Regions from separate parts of the Bradyrhizobium vignae genome, predicted to be linked through region 1. Evidence: predicted binding sites of a transcription regulator. Region 1 holds the regulator's gene; each other region holds the start of a gene.

Region 1 (4,623 bases):
CGGCCCCGGAAAACGAAACGTGCCGCCTTTTAAGGGCGGCACGTGAGACTATCTTATGCCTGGCAAGACGGGTGTCAATGCCGCCCGGAAAGCCTCGCGAAACGCTGAATCCGTAGTCTTGCGGTGCCGATTTTGCGGGGTTTTCACCACGGAACATGTGGAAGCGAGTCGGCGGACTCTTGCGCGGGAGTCACGCCATATTGTAGCGTTTGGACTGTCAGATACGACATCTCGTGCAGCGGTTCTGATCCCAAGAGTCCTCATGTACCGGCGTAAACGTTCGGGCGTCCTTGAGCGCGCCCGGCGAGCCTTAAGGGATTCGGGCGGCACGGGTTTTTCAAGGCTTTAGGCATTCGCTGCGAAGGCCAGAGGTTGGCAGGCGCGCAGCGAGGGAAAGGGTGCAATGACGGTTTTGACCTGGTCCGATGATCGCGTCGAGCAGCTGAAAAAGCTCTGGGAGGCCGGACTTTCGGCCAGCCAGATCGCGGCGGAGCTCGGCAATGTGACCCGCAATGCCGTGATCGGCAAAGTGCATCGGCTCGGTCTGTCCGGCCGCGCCAAGAGCCCTTCATCGGCAGCGCCCCGGCCGCGCAAGGCACGGCCCGCGCAGCACATGATGCGGGTGACCCGCCCCGTCGCACGCGGCAACACCGCGCTGGCGCAGGCCTTCGAGGTCGAGGTGGAGGCCGAACCTGTCACCTACGACAACGTGGTGCCGATGAGCCAGCGGCTGTCGCTGCTGGAATTGAACGAGGCGACCTGCCACTGGCCGGTCGGCGATCCCTCGAGCCCGGATTTCTTCTTCTGCGGCGGCAAGGCGCTCTCCGGCCTGCCCTACTGCGCACAGCATTCGCGCGTGGCCTATCAACCCACAGCGGATCGCCGCCGCGCGCCGGCGAAGCCGGGCACGCGGTGAGTTTGTTGATCTAGAGCATGATGTTTTTATACGGAAACATAGCCTGAGTTTTTGAAGTAGTTGGTGCACTCCTCCTTGGAGAAGAGATCGAGGAGTTCACCAACCTTTCTCCAGGTTGCCTCCACGTCACGGGGCTCGGCAGCTCGCATGAGATGTTTGAGTTTGGCGAAGACCTGCTCGATCGGATTGAGGTCCGGGCTGTAGGGCGGCAAGAAGATGCGGTGGGCGCCTCTGGCGCGGATGGCTTGGCGAGCCGCTTTGCCCTTGTGGCTGCCAAGATTGTCGAGAACGACGATCTCACCCGGTGCGAGGGTGGGTGCCAACACCTTCTCGACGTACAGCGTGAAGAGCTCACCATTGATGGGACCATCAATCACCCAAGGCGCGCTGATCCGATCGTGACGCAGCGCCGCGATGAAGGTCATTGTCTTCCAATGGCCGAAAGGTGCAGAGGCTTGGAGGCGCTGCCCGCAATGCCCCCAGCCGCGCAGTGGTGCCATATTGGTTTTGATCCACGTCTCGTCGATAAACACCAACCGCGCGACGTCGATCCTGCCTTGATGTGCTTTCCAGCGGGTCCGCTTACGGGCGACGTCGGGACGATCCTGCTCGGCTGGTAGAATCGTTTTTTTTGAAGCTGAGCCCTTCGGTGTGAACAAAAGTCCACACCGCCCGCACGTCTGTCTTGATCCCGCGTGCAGCCAGTTCCTGCGTCAGCTTGCGCAAAGTGAATGGCCCCGAGCGAATGCGTTTGCGCAGCCAGTCGGCGTTGGCATCCGACAGAACCCGCTTCTTGTGGCCGCCGATTTGGCCAGGTGACAGGCCTCCGGTATCCCGTCTCAGATTCTTCCACTTCGTCACGCAGGAGGCGCTGATCTGGAGCGCCTCGGCAATCGAACGAACTGTTTCTCCCGCGTCAGCTCGCGCCAAAGCCCGTTCCCGGATGTCTTCCGAATAGGGTCGCGTCATCCATGCCGGCCTCCGCCCTCCAGCATGGATGTTGAATCAGAAATCGCTCCCGGTGGGAATCCCGATTCCAGCCAAAAACAACATGCTCTAGCTGATTGCAACGACGGCGCCGTCACACGCTGACGGCTCAACATACCCGAAGTCGTCCCGGCAAGCGCGCCACAAGCGCGCGCAGATCCGGGACCAATAGCCACCGCAAGACGTGGTTACGGGGACTCCGAGTTACCCTTTCGCAAAACAATCACGTCCTGTCGTTATGGGTCCCGAATCTGCGCGCGCTTGTCCGGGACGACACTGAGGCTATGGCAGCAGCCCGCTAAAGCAACGCCAGCAAACCCTACGTCTGCTCTGCCTTCGCGAAACGATCGTCCAGCGCATAGCCGGCGCCGCGAACGGTGCGGATCGGGTCCTGCTCGCGGCCGAGATTGAGCAGCTTGCGCAGGCGGCCGATATGGACGTCGACGGTGCGCTCGTCGATGTAGATGTCGCGGCCCCAGACACTGTCGAGCAGCTGCTCGCGCGAGAACACGCGGCCGGGATGCTCCAGGAAGAACTCCAAGAGGCGATATTCGGTCGGGCCGAGATCGATCGGCCGGCCCGAACGCGCCACGCGGCGCTTGTCGCGATCGAGCTCGATATCGCCATAGGCGAGCACGGTCGCGAGCCGCTCGGGGCTCGCGCGCCGCAAGAGGCCCTTCACGCGCGCGAGCAGCTCCGGCACCGAGAACGGCTTGACGATGTAGTCGTCGGCACCGGTCGCAAGTCCACGCACCCGCTCGCTCTCCTCGCCGCGCGCGGTGAGCATGATGATCGGCAGCTGCTTGGTCTCGGGACGGGTACGAAGCCGCCGGCACAGCTCGATGCCTGACAGGCCCGGCAGCATCCAGTCGAGCACGATCAGATCGGGAATGTGCTCCTTGAGGCGGGTGTCGGCGTCATCGCCGCGCATCACCGTCTCGACGTCATAGCCGTCGCCTTCGAGGTTGTAGCGGAGAAGCTCGGTGAGAGCTTCCTCGTCCTCAACCACCATAATGCGTGCGCCCATGTTGTCGTCGCTCCCTTAGGTATTCGGCACCGTCGTGGCGAAGGTCGTCATGTCGCCCTTCGGCCGCTTGTCGGTGATCGCCTGGCCCTCGATCATGTAGAACACGGTCTCGGCGATGTTGGTGGCGTGATCGCCGATCCGCTCGATGTTCTTGGCGCAGAACATCAGGTGGATGCAGAACGAGATGTTGCGCGGGTCCTCCATCATATAGGTGAGGAGTTCGCGGAACAGCGAGGTGCAGATGGCGTCGACCTCCTCGTCGCCCTTCCACACCGCCATCGCCGCCGGCAGATCGTGCGCGGCATAGGCGTCCAGCACCGACTTGACCTGCTGCTGCACGAGATCGGTCATGTGTTCCAGGCCGCGGAACAGCTTGAGCGGATGGAAATCCGTCTCCAGCGCGGCGACGCGCTTGCCCATGTTCTTGGCGAGGTCGCCGATGCGCTCCAGATCGGTCGCGACGCGCATGGCGCCGACGATCTCGCGCAGATCCACCGCCATCGGCTGGCGGCGGGCGATGGTGAGCACGGCACGCTCCTCGATGCGTTTCTGCAGCGCGTCGAGCTCGGCATCGGTGGTGACGACGCGCTGCCCGAGCGTGACGTCGCGGCGGATCAGCGCGTCGACGGAATCGACGATCATGCGCTCGGCGATGCCGCCCATCTCGGCGACCAGGCGGGTGAGCTCCTGGAGGTCGGTGTCGAAGGCCTTTGCGGTATGTTCAGAACCCATGTTCCGTCTCCTCAGCCGAACCGGCCGGTAATGTAATCCTGCGTGCGCCGGTCGCTCGGCGACGTGAATATCTTGCTGGTGTCGTCGAACTCGATCAACTCGCCGAGATACATGAAGGCCGTCTTGTCGGAGACGCGCGCCGCCTGCTGCATGTTGTGGGTGACGATCGCGATCGTGTAGTTCTCGGACAGTTCCTGGATCAGCTCCTCGACCTTGGCGGTCGAGATCGGGTCGAGCGCCGAGCAGGGCTCGTCGAACAGGATCACCTCGGGCCGCACTGCGACGGTGCGGGCGATGCAGAGGCGCTGCTGCTGGCCGCCGGAGAGCGACAGGCCGGAGGCATTGAGCTTGTCCTTGACCTCGTTCCACAGCGCGCCGCCGCGCAGCGCCTTCTCGACGCGGTCATCCATCTCAGACTTCGAGATCTTCTCATACAGACGAATGCCGAAGGCGATGTTCTCATAGATCGTCATCGGGAACGGTGTCGGCTTCTGGAACACCATGCCGACCCGCGCCCGCAGCAGGTTGAGATCCAGCTTGGGGTCGAGGATGTTGGTGTGGTCGAGCAGCAGCTGGCCGGTGGCGCGCTGGCCCGGATAGAGATCGTACATCCTGTTGAAGATGCGCAGCAGGGTCGACTTGCCGCACCCAGACGGGCCGATGAACGCCGTGACACGGTTGGTGCCGAGCGCCAGGTTGATGTTCTTCAGCGCGTGGTGCTCGCCGTAGTAGAAATTCAGGTTGCGCGCGGTGACCTTGGCGGGCGCCTCGGGCAGCAGCTGCGAGCCGGGATGAACGGTCGGCGCGCTCACGGAAACAGACATTTCACTCATTTTGCAGTCCTCTCGGCGCCGATGATGCGCGCGCCAATGTTCAGGGCAAGCACGGTCAGGGTGATCAGCAGCGCGCCGCTCCAGGCGAGCTGCTTCCAGTAGGCGTAGGGGCTCTGCACGAAGTTGTT
Region 2 (4,623 bases), 160 kb from region 1:
ATCGACGACGGGACGGATCACCGGAAGCGGCCGTGCCCTGCCGGCGAAGGCCGCACACGCGGCCATCAGCTCGGCTTCGGTCTTGTTTAACGCCAGAGTCATGGGCGCCTTCAGCGTGGCATGAAAGCCGTATTTGCGGGGATCTGCGCTGATGTCACGCCAGTCCGGCGCAATTTGCAGCGCCTCGCGCGGGAACGGCAGCTCGTCGCCGGTATAGGCATCGTAGCCGAGCAGCTCGGCGCCGAAGCGGGAGAGGGCGCTGTCGGCGCCTGCGGCAAAATAGACCGCGTAGCGGGGAAATCCTGTCATTCGTCTCAGCATAGCGGTTTTACGCGGCGACGACAGCCTCGCGCGGCGCCGCCACGGCGGTGAGCAGCCGTGTCGCATCGGTGAGATGCACGAGCTTGCCGCCCGAGATCACCGCGATCAGCCGCGGCCGCAGCTTGACGCTGTCGTCGACGAGGAGAATGTCGGCGCGGCGTCCCTCCGCGAGGGTGCCGCGATCGGTGAGGCCGGTCGCGCGGGCAGGACTGGCGGAGACCAAATCCCAGGCCTGTGCCAGCGGCACCACACCATCTGCCGCGAGCCGGAATGCGGCGAGCAGCTGTGCGGGATAATAATAGTCTGACGCCAGCACCGAGCAGAGCCCCTTGGCGATCATGTCGGATGCCCTGGTCCAGCCGGTGTGGCTGCCGCCGCGCACGACGTTCGGCGCACCATAGACGATGGCATCGCCGTGGCTGGCTGCCGCCCGCGCCGTCTCCTCGTTGATCGGAAACTCCGCGATTCTCGCGCCGAGCTCGCGAAACGCATGCCGCATCGCCGGCGTTGCGTCATCGTGCGAGAGCATCCGCACCTCCGCCGCGCGGGCAGAAGCGGCCAGGCGCGACACCGAAGCCGGCACCTCGTCGGCGCGCGAGATCACGCGCTCGACCAGCAGGTCGAATTCTTCGCTCGAAAGGCCGGTGCGCTCCACCATCCGGTTGCGCTTGCGCGGTTTGGCCATGTCGGCGACGGTGCCGTCCATGTGGTCGTTGAAGGCGAGCAGGTCGACCCGGCCTTCGGCGAGCCATTGGGCGATCTCGGCCTCCGCGTCGAGATTGTAGGTCTCGTGGCGCAGATGGAAGCGGATGTCGGCGGCGAATTGCGGACGCTGCCGCTCGATTGCCTCCATCAGGCCACGTGCATTGTCGGCACTACGCAGGCCCGGCTCCCACGAGCAGGTCGCGGCGTGAAACACGGTGGTGATGCCGTTGCTGATCGCCTGGCGGTCGCTGTCGGCGAGCGCGACGTCGATCGGAAAATCGACGCCGGCGCGCGGCATCATCTGTCGCTCGAAGGCATCGCCGTGCAGGTCGACGATGCCGGGCAGCAACAGCAGGTTACGTGCATCAATCGCCAGCCCGGCCCGGCCGCGAGAAGCGCCCATCTCCGCAATGTCTGTCCCGGACACGAGAAGTGAGGTTTCGATGAGCTCGGCGCCGATCAGGGCCCGGCCGCCTTCAAGGAATATGTCTGTCACGCGACTGCGCTTCGTTTGCTGGCAGGAGAATTGGTGAGAGAGCCCGCCCGTGCTTCGTATGTCGAAAGAAAATCTTCAATCCCGAGCTTGCGGAAATCGGGCAGCGCCTCGCGCAATTTGTCGTGATCCCAGTCCCACCAGGCGAGCTTCCCGAGGCGCCCCGCGATCTCCTCCGAGAACCGCCGCCGTACGATCCGGGCCGGATTGCCGGCGACGATGGTGTAGGCCGGCACGTCCTTGGTGACGATGGCGCCGGCTGCGATCACCGCGCCGGTGCCGATGCTGCGGCCCGGCAGCACGATCGCGCCGTGGCCGATCCAGACGTCGTGGCCGACATGGACATGATGCTGGCGCCGCCAGTCGAAGAACTCGGCATCGTCGCTCTCGCCTTCGAAATAGGCGCTCGAACGATAGGTGAAATGCGCCTGCGTCGCGCGATGCATCGGATGGTTGCCGGGGTTGATGCGCGTCATCGCCGCGATCGAGCAGAATTTTCCGATGGTGCTGTAGGTGATCTGCGCATCGTTCACGACATAGGAGTAATCGCCCATCGCGACGTCATGCAGGATGGTGCGCGCGCCGACCTCGGTATAGGCGCCGAGCCTCGTCTCATGCAGCTTGGCCGAGGGATCGACGGTCGGCTGAACCGAAAGAGCTTTGGCGACCATGTTGCATCCGAACTGCGAGGGCGGGCGTTTCTCTTCGGGCGGCTGGATGACGGTGTCATGACAACGAGATGACAGGGGATGACGTGCGTAGGATCGCCGCACCGCAGCGCGTGTGTCACACAAGTGTTAAGCACGGGCGTTAGCGGTTGGCTCCAGCTACTCTGGAGCCCTGTATGCTGGTGGTTGAAGGTCTGACGTGTCGCTTCGGCGCGAAAGCCGCGGTGGACGACGCTTCGTTTCAAATTTCCCCCGGCGGCTTCGTCGGTGTGATCGGGCGATCCGGCGCCGGTAAGTCGACATTGCTGCGGACCATCAACCGCCTGGTGACGCCGACCGGGGGCCGCATCCTGTTCGACGGCGTCGACGTCACCTTGCTGCGCGGCAAGGAGCTGCGGCAGTGGCGCGCGCGCTCGGCGATGATCTTCCAGCAGTTCAACCTGGTCGGCCGGCTCGATGTTCTGACCAACGTCCTGATGGGGCGGCTTGCGACGATGCCCGCCTGGCGCTCGTTGTCGCAGGCCTGGCCCGAGCAGGACAAGGCGCTGGCGATGTCCGCGCTCGAGCAGTTCGACATTGCCTCGCTCGCCGCCCAGCGCGCCGACCAGCTCTCCGGCGGTCAGCAGCAGCGCGTCGCGATCGCCCGCGCGCTGGTGCAGCAGCCCGACATCATCCTCGCCGACGAGCCGATCGCCTCGCTCGATCCGCGCAACACCAAGATCGTCATGGATGCACTGCTGCGCATCAACAAGCATTTCGGCATCACCGTGCTCTGCAACCTGCATTCGCTCGATCTCGCCCGCACCTATTGCGACCGCCTGATCGGCATGGCCGCGGGCCGCGTGGTGTTCGATGGTGCGCCGTCCGCGCTGACCGATCACGTGGCGCGCGAGCTCTACGATCTCGAAGCCGCCGACGTCATGGGCGGCATGCCTGTACCGGCGCCCGAGGGCGTTCCGGCGCTCGGGACGGCCGCGGCGGCCTGAGCCTCGCCTGTTTAGTTCAAGTCTTTGCGTCAACCGACCTCAACCGATGAAGAGGATACCATGATCACTCGCAGACTGATCCTTGCCGGCGCCGCCGCGCTCGCGTTCACGGCGTCCGCCTCGGCGAACGACTGGAAGGCCAAATATCCCGAACTGACCTTTGCGGTCGTGCCGGCCGAGAACGCCTCCGGCGTCACCGAGCGCTGGACCCCGTTCGTGGAATACCTCTCGAAGCAGCTGGGCGTGAAGGTCACGCTGCGCATCGCCAACGACTATGCCGCTGTGATCGAAGGCCAGCGCGCCGGCAACATCCACATCGCGAGCTACGGCTCGGCCTCGTTCGCCCGCGCCCGCCTGACCGGCGTCAAGACCGACGCGTTCGCCAACGACATCAATGCCGACGGTTCGACCGGCTATTACTCGGTGTTCTTCGTCAAGGCGAGCAGCTCCTACAAGAAGGTCGATGATCTCAAGGGCAAGAACCTGGGCCTGGTCGACCCGAACTCGACCTCGGGCAACAACGTGCCGCGCTTCGAGCTCGACAAGATGAGCATCCACGATGCCGAGGGCTATTTCGGCAAGGTCGTCTTCACCGGCAGCCACGAGAATGCGATGCTCGCGCTGGCGCAAGGCACGGTCGACGTCGCCGCCAACCAGTGGACCAGCGACGACGATTCCACGCTGGCGCAGATGCTGACCAAGGGCATGCTGAAGAACGCCGACGGCTCGGCGATGAAGAAGGACGATTTCCGCATCATCCACAAGTCGGCGCCGATCATCAACGGTCCCTATGCCTACAATTCCGACCTGCCCGACGACGCCAAGGCCGCCATCGCCAAGGCTTTCTTCGACGCGCCGGCCAAGGACAAGGCCGCGTTCGATCGCCTGTCGGACGGCCAGAAGAAGGGCTTTCATCCCGCCACCACCAAGGACTGGGATGGCACGATCGAGCTGATCAAGTTCGTCGATGCGCTCCGCAAGAAGAAGGCGTCCTGAGTCATCGGGACGATGCACCCGAGCCGGGTCCTAGGACCCGGCTCTTTCTTTGACGGGACCTGTTTCGATCGATGACGACAGCGGTTTCGATCCTCCCCGAGCAGCAGCTTGCCGCGCTCAATGCCGCCTATCGCCAGGCGGTCTCGCGCAGGCGGCTCCGTCTCCTGTTGGGAGCCGCGGTCTTCGCCGCAGCGCTGGTGCTCGCCGCGATCGGCGCCGAAGTGAATTTGCATACCCTGTTCACCTATTTCGGCAATTTCGTCAGCTATTTCGACCGCATCCTCACGCTCGACAGCGGCCAGCGGGTCTGGACCGATGTCGGCGAGTGGTTCTGGGGCTGGCGCAAATGGCTGAAGATGCTGGGTGAGACCCTGCTGATCTCCTATGTCGGCACGCTGATCGGCGCGACATTGGCCTTCGCCCTCAACTTCTTCGCGGCCGAGAACACTTCGCC
Region 3 (4,623 bases), 3.3 Mb from region 1:
CCGAGATGCCGCGTTCGCGCTCGATCTTCATCCAGTCCGAGCGCGTATTGCGCCGCTCGCCCTTGGCCTTGACCTGGCCGGCGAGGTTGATGGCGCCGCCGAACAGCAGCAGCTTTTCGGTCAGCGTGGTCTTGCCGGCGTCGGGGTGGGAGATGATCGCGAAGGTCCGCCGCCGCGCCACTTCAGCGGCAAGCGGGGAACGGGCCGGCGATTCGGCTGTGGTTGTGGCGATGTCGGACATGGCGGGAGCGTGTGGCAGGGAAAACGGGCCTGATCAAGCCTCATTTGGTGATTGCACAGGCCTTCGGCCAGCCCCATATCGGCGCTTGGATATCAGTCTTGGGGAGGACGGCCTCCCTATCCATCAGCACGTCAGCCGCGGGGACGACCCTGCTGAAATGGAGGGTCGTCGTGGCCTGGAGCATCCTGTTTGTCGCCGGTCTTCTCGAGATCACCTGGGCGATCGGCTTGAAATACACCGAGGGCTTCACCAGGCTCGTTCCGTCCGTCATCACGCTGGCGGCCATGGCCGGCAGCGTCATCCTGCTCGGGCTTGCGCTCAAATCACTTCCCGTCGGAACCGCCTATGCGGTCTGGACCGGCATCGGCGCGGTCGGCACTGCGACGCTCGGCATCGTCCTGTTCGGCGAGCCGGCAACGGCCTTCCGTCTTGCCAGCATCTCCCTGATCGTCGCCGGGATTGCCGGGCTGAAGCTCGTTACCTGACGAAGATCTGAACCACCCACCAGGTCAGCGCGGCGACGATGGCCGAGGCCGGGATCGTGATCACCCAGGCACAGACGATCGAGCTGGCGACGTTCCAGCGCACTGCCGAGACGCGGCGGGCCGCGCCGACGCCGACGATGGCGCCGGTGATGGTGTGGGTGGTCGAGACGGGAACCCCGAGATAAGTCGCCATGAACAGGGTCGCGGCACCCCCCGTCTCGGCGCAAAAGCCCTGCATCGGCGTCAATTTCGTGATGCGCAGGCCCATCGTGCGGACGATGCGCCAGCCACCCATCAGCGTGCCCAACGCCATCGCCGCCTGGCAGGACAGCACGACCCAAAACGGCACCGAGAACTCGCTGCCGAGATGGCCTTGCGAATAGAGCAGCACCGCGATGATGCCCATGGTCTTCTGCGCGTCGTTGCCGCCATGGCCGAGCGAATAGAGCGAGGCGGAGGCGAATTGCAGAATGCGGAACGCGCGATCGACCGCGAACGGCGTCGAACGCACCGAGGCCCAGGACACGATCGCGACCAGCATCATCGCGAGCAGAAAGCCGACCAGCGGCGACAATACGATCGCCAGCACCGTCTTGGACAGCCCGCTCCACACCGCGGCCGAAATCCCCGCCTTGGCCATGCCGCCGCCGACGAGGCCTCCGATCAGCGCGTGCGAGGATGAAGAAGGAATGCCGAGCGCCCAGGTCACGAGGTTCCAGACGATGGCGCCGACGAGCGCCGCGAAGATCACCTGGGCATCGACGATCGAGGGATCGATGATGCCCGTGCCGATGGTCTGGGCGACGTGCAGGCCGAACACCATGAAGGCGACGAAATTGAAGAAAGCGGCCCAGAATACCGCGAATTGCGGCCGCAGCACGCGGGTCGAGACGATGGTCGCGATCGAATTGGCGGCGTCGTGCAGGCCGTTCAGGAAGTCGAACAGCAGCGCGACGGCGATCAGTCCGACCAGGACGGGAACACCCAACGCAGCATCCACGGCAGCCCCGCCTACACTTGCTCGATGACGATGCTGTTGATCTCGTTCGCGACGTCGTCGAAGCGATCGGCCACCTTCTCCAGGTGGTCGTAGATCTCGACGCCAACGATGAAGTCCATCGCATTCCCCTCGCGGTGCTTGAGGAACAGCTCCTTCAGGCCGATGTCGTGAAGATCGTCGACCCGGCCCTCCAGCTTGCCGAGCTCTTCGGTGATGGCGGTCAGCATGGCGACGTTCGGGCCGATCGATTGCATCAGCGGCAGCGCACGCCCGACCAGATTGGCGCATTCGATCAGGAGCCCGCCGATCTCGCGCATGGGCGGCTCGAAGGCGCGAACCTCGAACAGCATCACTGCCTTGGCCGTCTGCTGCATCTGATCGATGGCATCGTCCATCGACGTGATCAGGTTCTTGATGTCGCCGCGGTCGAACGGGGTGATGAAGGTGCGGCGCACCGCCGTCAGCACCTCACGGGTGATGTTGTCCGCGTCGTTCTCGAACTGATTGACGCGCTGGCAATAGACCGGCGTCTCCTCGCCGCCATTGAGCATGCCCTGGAGCGCGATCGCCCCTTGGATCACCGTCTGGGCATGCCGGTCGAACAGGTCGAAGAACCGTTCTTCCTTGGGCAGGAACGCACGAAACCATCGCATCATGGGGACAGGCTACCGGTTGGAAATGGCCAGGCCCGAAGGGGCCGTCACGAAACTGTCATAGACCATTTTCGATCCGCGCGCGTGTCATCTCGCGCCCGCGGAGCCGGATCATCCACCGCTTTCAAGCGGTCGGTAACTCTGTTTAAAATCAATTACTTAGAGCGATCTTCGGAAGTAATGCGCGATTTCGCCGATGACGCCGCGGCGGAAGGTGAGCACGCAGATCACGAAGATCGCGCCCTGGATCACCGTGACCCACTGGCCGAAGCCCGCCAGATACTGCTGCATGGCGATGATCACGAAGGCGCCGACCACGGGGCCGAAAATGGTGCCGAGACCGCCCACCAGCGTCATCAGCACGACTTCGCCCGACATCGACCAATGCACGTCGGTGAGCGAGGCATTTTGCGCCACGAACACCTTCAGCGATCCGGCAAAGCCGGCCAGAGTCCCTGAGAGGATGAAGGCCAGGAACTTGTACTGGTCGGTGCGATAGCCGAGCGAAATCGCCCGCTGCTCGTTCTCGCGGATCGACTTCAGGACTTCGCCGAACGGCGAGTTGATGATGCGGAAGATCAACAGGAAGCCAGCGAGGAAGCCGGCCAGCACGACATAGTACAGCACCGTCGCATTCGAGAGATCGAGCACGCCGAACATGTGCCCCTGCGGAATGCCCTGGATGCCGTCCTCACCATGGGTGAACGGTGCCTGGAGGTAGATGAAGTACAGCAGCTGCGACAGCGCCAGCGTGATCATCGAGAAATAAATGCCCTGGCGGCGGATCGAGATGTAACCGGTGATGACCGACAGGCCGAACGCCGCGGCGACGCCGACGAGAATGCCGAGCTCCGGCGGCAGTCCCCACACTTTGAGCGCGTGCGCGCTGCAATAGCCGGCCGTCCCCAAGAACATTGCATGGCCGAACGACAGCAGGCCGCCATAGCCGACCAAGAGGTTGAAGGCGCAGGCGAGCAGCGCAAAGCACAGCGCCTGCATCACGAAGAACGGATAGACTCCCGTGAACGGGACAGACGCCAAGAGCAGCGCCATCACCACGAACACAATCATCTCGTCGCGCATCGCACGCGGGCTTGCAGGCAGCGTATCGTCCGTCAGGGTTGTCATATCAGGCCGCTCTTCCCGTCAATCCCGTTGGCTTCACCAGGAGCACCAGCACCATCAGTACGAACACGACGGTATTGGAGGCCTCGGGGTAGAAATACTTGGTCAGACCCTCGATCACGCCGAGCGCGAAGCCGGTGATGATGGAGCCCATGATCGAACCCATGCCGCCGATCACCACCACCGCGAACACGACGATGATGAGGTCGGCGCCCATCAGCGGCCGGACCTGGTTGATTGGCGCCGAGAGCACGCCTGCGAGCGCGGCGAGGCCGACGCCGAGACCATAGGTCAGCGTGATCATGCGCGGCACGTTGATGCCGAAGGCGCGGACCAGCGTGGGGTTTTCGGTGGCGGCGCGCAAGTAGGCGCCGAGCTGCGTCTTCTCGATCAGGAACCAGGTGGCAAGACACACCACCAGCGAAAACACGACGACCCAGCCGCGGTAGACGGGCAAGAACATGAAGCCGAGATTCATGCCGCCCTTGAGCTGGTCCGGAATGGCGTAAGGCAGGCCCGAGGAGCCGAAGTAGTTCTGGAACACGCCCTGCACGATCAGCGCGATGCCGAAGGTCAGCAGCAGGCCGTAGAGATGGTCGAGCCCGGTCAGCCATTGCAGCATGGTCCGTTCCAGGATCATGCCGAAGATGCCGACGATGATCGGCGCCAGCAGCAGCGCCCACCAGTAGTTGATGCCGCCGAGGTTCAGCAGGAAATAGGCCACGAAGGCGCCCATCATGTAGAGCGCGCCATGGGCGAAATTGATGATGTTGAGCATGCCGAAGATCACGGCAAGCCCGAGACTGAGCAGCGCGTAGAACGAGCCGTTGATCAGTCCCACCAGTAGCTGAGCGTAAAGAGCCTGCATCGATCCCGCACCCGGTCCCTTCGGCGTTCCCGTGAAAGTCGCCCGCAGGCTCGATGGCCTGCGGGCCGTTATCTTACTTCTTGAGCAGCGCGCACTTGCTCTCGGACAGCGGGGTGAAAGCCTGGTCGCCCGGCACCGTGCCGACCAGCTTGTAGAAGTCCCACGGTCCCTTGGACTCGGAGGGCTTCTTCACCTCGAACAGATAGGCGCTGTGGATGGTGCGGCCGTTGGGCTGGATCTCGCCCTTGCCG
Region 4 (4,623 bases), 3.3 Mb from region 1:
GTTGAGCACGGGGAAGGACAACAGCGGGGTGCGGATGGCGTAAGGCGCGATCACGCGCGCCGCGGCATCGATGTCGGCAGGGCCGACCGGAAGGGCCTGTTCGGTCATGGCGGAATGTTATCGCGGCCGGTCAGGCCCGGGCAAGACACCTCCGCGAGAGGATTTTCTCCGCAGCGTTTTCGAGCGAAGTGGCTACCGGTTCGCGTGAAGAAAACGCGTCAAAACAAGAATCTAGAGCTATTTCGATCCATCGGATCGAAATAGCTCTAGGCGACCTGGCGCGGCTGTTCCGCGCCGGTCCGGCCGGGCAGCACCGCGTCGACCGCCAGGATGCTGTCGATGAAGACCCGCGCCGAGGCTTCCCAGGTGTAATTGGCGGCAAACGCGACGCAGTCCTGCCGGGAGATGTCGAGTGCGGCGAAGCAGGCATTGCGCAGATCATGATCGAGCGCGCCGACCGGCGCGTCGCCGATCACGTCGCGCGGCCCCTTCACGGGGAAGGCCGCGACCGGCAGGCCGCTCGCCAGCGCTTCCAGCAGGACCAGACCGAAAGTGTCGGTCTTGCTGGGGAACACGAACACGTCGGCGGCCGCATAGATATCCGCCAGTTCCTCGCCATGCTTCTCGCCGAGGAAGATCGCATCGGGATAGGCCTCTTCCAGCGAGGCGCGCGCCGGGCCGTCGCCGACGACCACCTTGGTGCCGGGCAGGTCGAGGTCCAGGAACGCCTCGAGATTCTTCTCCACCGCGACCCGCCCCACCGACAGGAATACGGGCGCCGGCAGGCAGAGATCAATGACGCGGGGATGGAACAGCCTTGTGTCCACGCCGCGCGGCCACAGCACGACGTTGTCGAAACCGCGCCCGGTCAATTCGCGCGCGAGCGCAGGGGTCGCCGCCATCACGGCGCGGCTGGGGCTGTGGAAACGGCGCAGCGCCCGCCAGATCAGCGAACCCGGCACCGGCACGCGGGCGCGGACATATTCGGGAAAGCGGGTGTGGAAACTGGTGGTGAACGGCAGCCTGCGCTGGCGGCAATAGCGGCGGACCATCAGACCGATCGGCCCCTCGGTCGCAATATGGATGCTGTCGGGCCGCGCCTCTTCGATCAGCCGCGCGATCCGCGCCGGACGCGGCATGGCGAGGCGCAAATCGCGATAGCTCGGCATCGCGAAGGTGCGGAATGATTGCGGCGTCAGGAACGAGAATTCGACGCCAACACCTTCAACGCGAAGCGCCTTGGCGGCGTCAGCAAGCTTGGTCAGCGTCCGAACCACACCGTTGACTTGCGGGTGCCAGGCGTCGGTCGCGACCAGGATGCGCATCAGGCCGCCCTTGCCGCGACCTGTGGCACCGGCACCGGCTTCCGCAACTGATCCGCCCAGGTGATGATCTCGAAATGGCCATCATCATGTTCGACGAGGGCCGTGCAGCTCTCGACCCAGTCGCCGCAATTCATGTAGCGGATGCCGGCCTCGTCGCGGATGACGGCGTAGTGGATGTGGCCGCAGATCACGCCATCGGCCTCATGGCGCCGTGCCTCGGCGGCGAGTGCCTGCTCGAACGCGCCGATATAATTGACGGCGTTCTTGACCTTCTGCTTGGCCCATTGCGACAGCGACCAATAGGGCACGCCGAACATGCGCCGGAAGAAGTTGACGAAGCGATTCATCTGGATCGCGAAGTCGTAGGCCTTGTCGCCGAGATGGGCGAGCCAGCGCGCGTTCTGCACCACGAGATCGAAGATGTCGCCGTGGATGACGAGATAACGCTTGCCGTCCACGCCGGTGTGGACGGTGTTCTCGACCACGTCGATGCCGCCGAAATGCGTGCCGTAATAGTTGCGCAGGAACTCGTCGTGATTGCCGGGAATGTAGATGATCTTGGCACCCTTGCGCGCCTTGCGCAGAAGCTTCTGGACGAGGTCGTTGTGCGATTGCGGCCAGTGCCAGCTCGATTTCAGCGCCCAGCCGTCGACGATGTCGCCGACGAGATAGATGGTGTCGGCATCATGATAGCGCAGGAAGTCGAGCAGAAGATCGGCTTGAGAACCGCGGGCTCCGAGATGGACATCGGAGATGAACAGCGTGCGAAAGCGCCGCTCGGGGCTCTCGTCACTCACATCGTAACTTCCCATGCGCCAGCCTGTAACAATGTCCCGTGACAGGGGGATGACCGATTGAACCTTGAGGCACCTCAGATACGAATCAAACTTCGCCTCGCCCTGCCCCGCGAATATCAGTCGCATGCGACAATCAGGCGACATGGCGCCGCAGGCGGTGCCGGCAGCAATCCTGTCCTCCCCTGGAGCCCCGGAGTGGGAGGGTGAACTAGCCCCACGCGAGCCGCGCTAAACCGATGAACGGGCGCGCTTCCGCGGGCCCCAGCGTCAGTAGAACTTGTGGAAATGATGGATCGGCGCGTGGCCGTGCCCGACGCTGAAGCGGTCGGCGGCGCCGATCGCGGCGCTGATCCAGGCCTTGGCGTTGCGCACGGCGTTTTCCAGGCCCTCGCCCTTGGCCAGCCCCGCGGCGATGGCTGAGGACAACGAACAGCCCGTCCCATGGGTGTTCTTGGTGGGGAGGCGCGGCGCGGCGAGCGCGATCGTGGTGTCGGCACCGACCAGATAATCGATGCTCTCCGCGCCCTCCCCATGGCCGCCCTTGACCAGGACGGCGCGGCAGCCGAGCGACAGCAGGCGGCGGCCCTGGCTTTCGATCTCGGCCTCGCTTGCGGCCATCGGCTCGTCGAGCAGGGCCGCGGCTTCCGGCAGGTTCGGCGTGATCACGGTGGCCAGCGGTATCAGCTTGGTGCGCAGGGCGTCGACGGCCTCGGAGGCCAGCAGGCGGTCGCCGGACGTTGCCACCATCACGGGATCGAGCACGACGTGCCGGAACGCCCAGCGCGACAGCGCGGCCGCGATCGCATCTATGCTGGCGGCCTGGGCCACCATGCCGATCTTCACCGCGCCGACTTCGAGATCGGAGAACACCGCGTCCATCTGTGCGGTGACGAACTCGGCCGGCACCGCGTGAATGCCGGTGACGCCGCGCGTGTTCTGCGCCGTCAGCGCCGTGATCACGGAGGCGCCGTAGACGCCGAGCGCGGCGAAGGTCTTCAGGTCCGCCTGGATGCCGGCGCCGCCGCTCGAATCGGAGCCGGCGATGGTGAGTGCGACCGGGGTCGTCATCGCCGGATACATTTGCTTGAGGACGCCGCCATGGCCTCTCCTAGCGCGCCCATGGAACAGCAGCAAGCGTTGCCGATTCGCAAACCCGTCGCGCAGCGCGCGAATCAGTCGGGCAAGGCGCGGCCAGGAGCCCGCAATCATGCGGGCTTGAAAAATGCAACCTTGCCGCTCCCTTGGTATAGTCTCTAACCTTAGCGTGCTTCGCCGGTTGCGTGAGACACAGGTGGTGGAACTGTCCAGCGACACCGACGTTGCAGGCCGCCGCGGCCCGCAAACCACCTGGAACAGAACCTTGGGGTGGAACGATGTGGGCCTTCTTCGAACGTCTCCTCGACTCGTCCATGCTTTCGCCGCACGGCATCTGCCTGTTATGGGAGCCGGAGCTGATCGGGCTTCACGTCGTTTCCGACGCCTGCATCGCCGCCGCTTATTTCTCGATCCCCTTTGCCCTTGCCATCCTCGTCACCAAGCGGCGCGACCTCAAGTTCGGCTGGGTCTATTGGGCGTTTGCGATCTTCATCATGGCCTGCGGCCTGACCCATGTGCTGTCGATCTATACGCTCTGGGTTCCGGTCTACGGCATCGAGGGCCTCGTCAAGGCAGCCACGGCGGTCGCGTCGGTCCTCACCGCCGCTGCGCTCTGGCCGCTATTGCCGAAGATCCTGACGATCCCCTCGCCATTCGAGCTGCGGCAGGTCCAGGCCGCGCTCGAGGAGGAGGAAATCAAGAGCCGGGACGCCACGCTGCTGCTGCAACAGGTCCGGGACGCCCAGCGCGCGATGCGCGAGAGCGTTGCGCGCCTGACCGCGATCGTCGAGACCGCGGTCGACGGCGTCTTCCTGTTCGATGCGCAGGACCGCATCCTGCTGTTCAATCCGGCCTGCGAGCGCATGTTCGGCTACCGTGCCGACGAGGTGATGAACCGCAACGTCGGCATGCTGATGCCCGACGCTGATGCGGCACCCGCCGGCCAGGCGAGGCATTTCGCGACCGGCGGCGAGGCCATCGGCCTGCGCAAGGACGGCTCGACCTTTCCGGTGGACCTGTCGGTGGGCCAGGCGCGACAGGACGGCGAGTTGATCTTCGTCGGCATCGTCCACGACCTGACCGCGCGCAAGCTGACCGAGCAGCAGCTTCAGCAGGCGCAGAAGATGGAGACGGTCGGCCAGCTCTCCGGCGGCATCGCGCACGACTTCAACAACCTCCTGACCGTCATCATCGGCAATGCCGAGCACCTGAGCGAGCAGCTCAAGGAGAGGCCCGATCTCAGGCGCTTTGCCGACGACATCTGCCAGTCGGGCGAACGGGGAGCCGAGCTGACGCAGCGACTGCTCGCCTTCAGCCGCCGCCAGCTGCTCCAACCTCAGACGATCGATTGCCGGAGCCTGCTCGACTCCATGTTCAAGCTGCTCAAGCGCACCTTGCGCGAGGAC

The links. Region 1 encodes PhoB, which activates phosphate uptake and scavenging genes when phosphate is short. Its sites were predicted from a motif close to TGTCATNNANCTGTCAT; they were not measured.
Region 2: a site for PhoB is predicted at 2,237-2,253, ahead of phnC (phosphonate ABC transporter ATP-binding protein). Genes of this name have one in related genera too.
Region 3: a site for PhoB is predicted at 2,425-2,441, ahead of BRAD3257_RS22440 (DUF47 domain-containing protein). Genes of this name have one in related genera too.
Region 4: a site for PhoB is predicted at 2,161-2,177, ahead of BRAD3257_RS14375 (UDP-2,3-diacylglucosamine diphosphatase). Genes of this name have one in related genera too.

Annotation. Positions count from the first base shown of each region.
Region 1 is NZ_LS398110.1:7,875,254-7,879,876, forward strand. Features, by position in the region: gene BRAD3257_RS37925 (GcrA family cell cycle regulator) at 404-916, shown strand; one part of gene BRAD3257_RS37930 (IS630 family transposase) at 943-1,548, opposite strand; one part of gene BRAD3257_RS37930 (IS630 family transposase) at 1,550-1,885, opposite strand; gene phoB (phosphate regulon transcriptional regulator PhoB) at 2,223-2,930, opposite strand; gene phoU (phosphate signaling complex protein PhoU) at 2,946-3,662, opposite strand; gene pstB (phosphate ABC transporter ATP-binding protein PstB) at 3,674-4,495, opposite strand; gene pstA (phosphate ABC transporter permease PstA) at 4,492-4,623, opposite strand, start outside.
Region 2 is NZ_LS398110.1:7,718,285-7,722,907, reverse strand. Features, by position in the region: gene BRAD3257_RS37170 (DUF1045 domain-containing protein) at 1-309, opposite strand, end outside; gene BRAD3257_RS37165 (alpha-D-ribose 1-methylphosphonate 5-triphosphate diphosphatase) at 329-1,522, opposite strand; gene BRAD3257_RS37160 (LbetaH domain-containing protein) at 1,519-2,190, opposite strand; gene phnC (phosphonate ABC transporter ATP-binding protein) at 2,364-3,173, shown strand; gene phnD (phosphonate ABC transporter substrate-binding protein) at 3,234-4,169, shown strand; gene phnE (phosphonate ABC transporter, permease protein PhnE) at 4,241-4,623, shown strand, end outside.
Region 3 is NZ_LS398110.1:4,593,896-4,598,518, forward strand. Features, by position in the region: gene BRAD3257_RS22425 (peptide chain release factor 3) at 1-241, opposite strand, end outside; gene sugE (quaternary ammonium compound efflux SMR transporter SugE) at 412-726, shown strand; gene BRAD3257_RS22435 (inorganic phosphate transporter) at 719-1,726, opposite strand; gene BRAD3257_RS22440 (DUF47 domain-containing protein) at 1,738-2,382, opposite strand; gene BRAD3257_RS22445 (branched-chain amino acid ABC transporter permease) at 2,539-3,507, opposite strand; gene BRAD3257_RS22450 (branched-chain amino acid ABC transporter permease) at 3,509-4,372, opposite strand; gene BRAD3257_RS22455 (ABC transporter substrate-binding protein) at 4,446-4,623, opposite strand, start outside.
Region 4 is NZ_LS398110.1:2,986,992-2,991,614, reverse strand. Features, by position in the region: gene BRAD3257_RS14385 (threonine/serine dehydratase family protein) at 1-108, opposite strand, end outside; gene BRAD3257_RS14380 (glycosyltransferase family 4 protein) at 267-1,325, opposite strand; gene BRAD3257_RS14375 (UDP-2,3-diacylglucosamine diphosphatase) at 1,325-2,137, opposite strand; gene thiD (bifunctional hydroxymethylpyrimidine kinase/phosphomethylpyrimidine kinase) at 2,390-3,190, opposite strand; gene BRAD3257_RS14365 (hybrid sensor histidine kinase/response regulator) at 3,532-4,623, shown strand, end outside.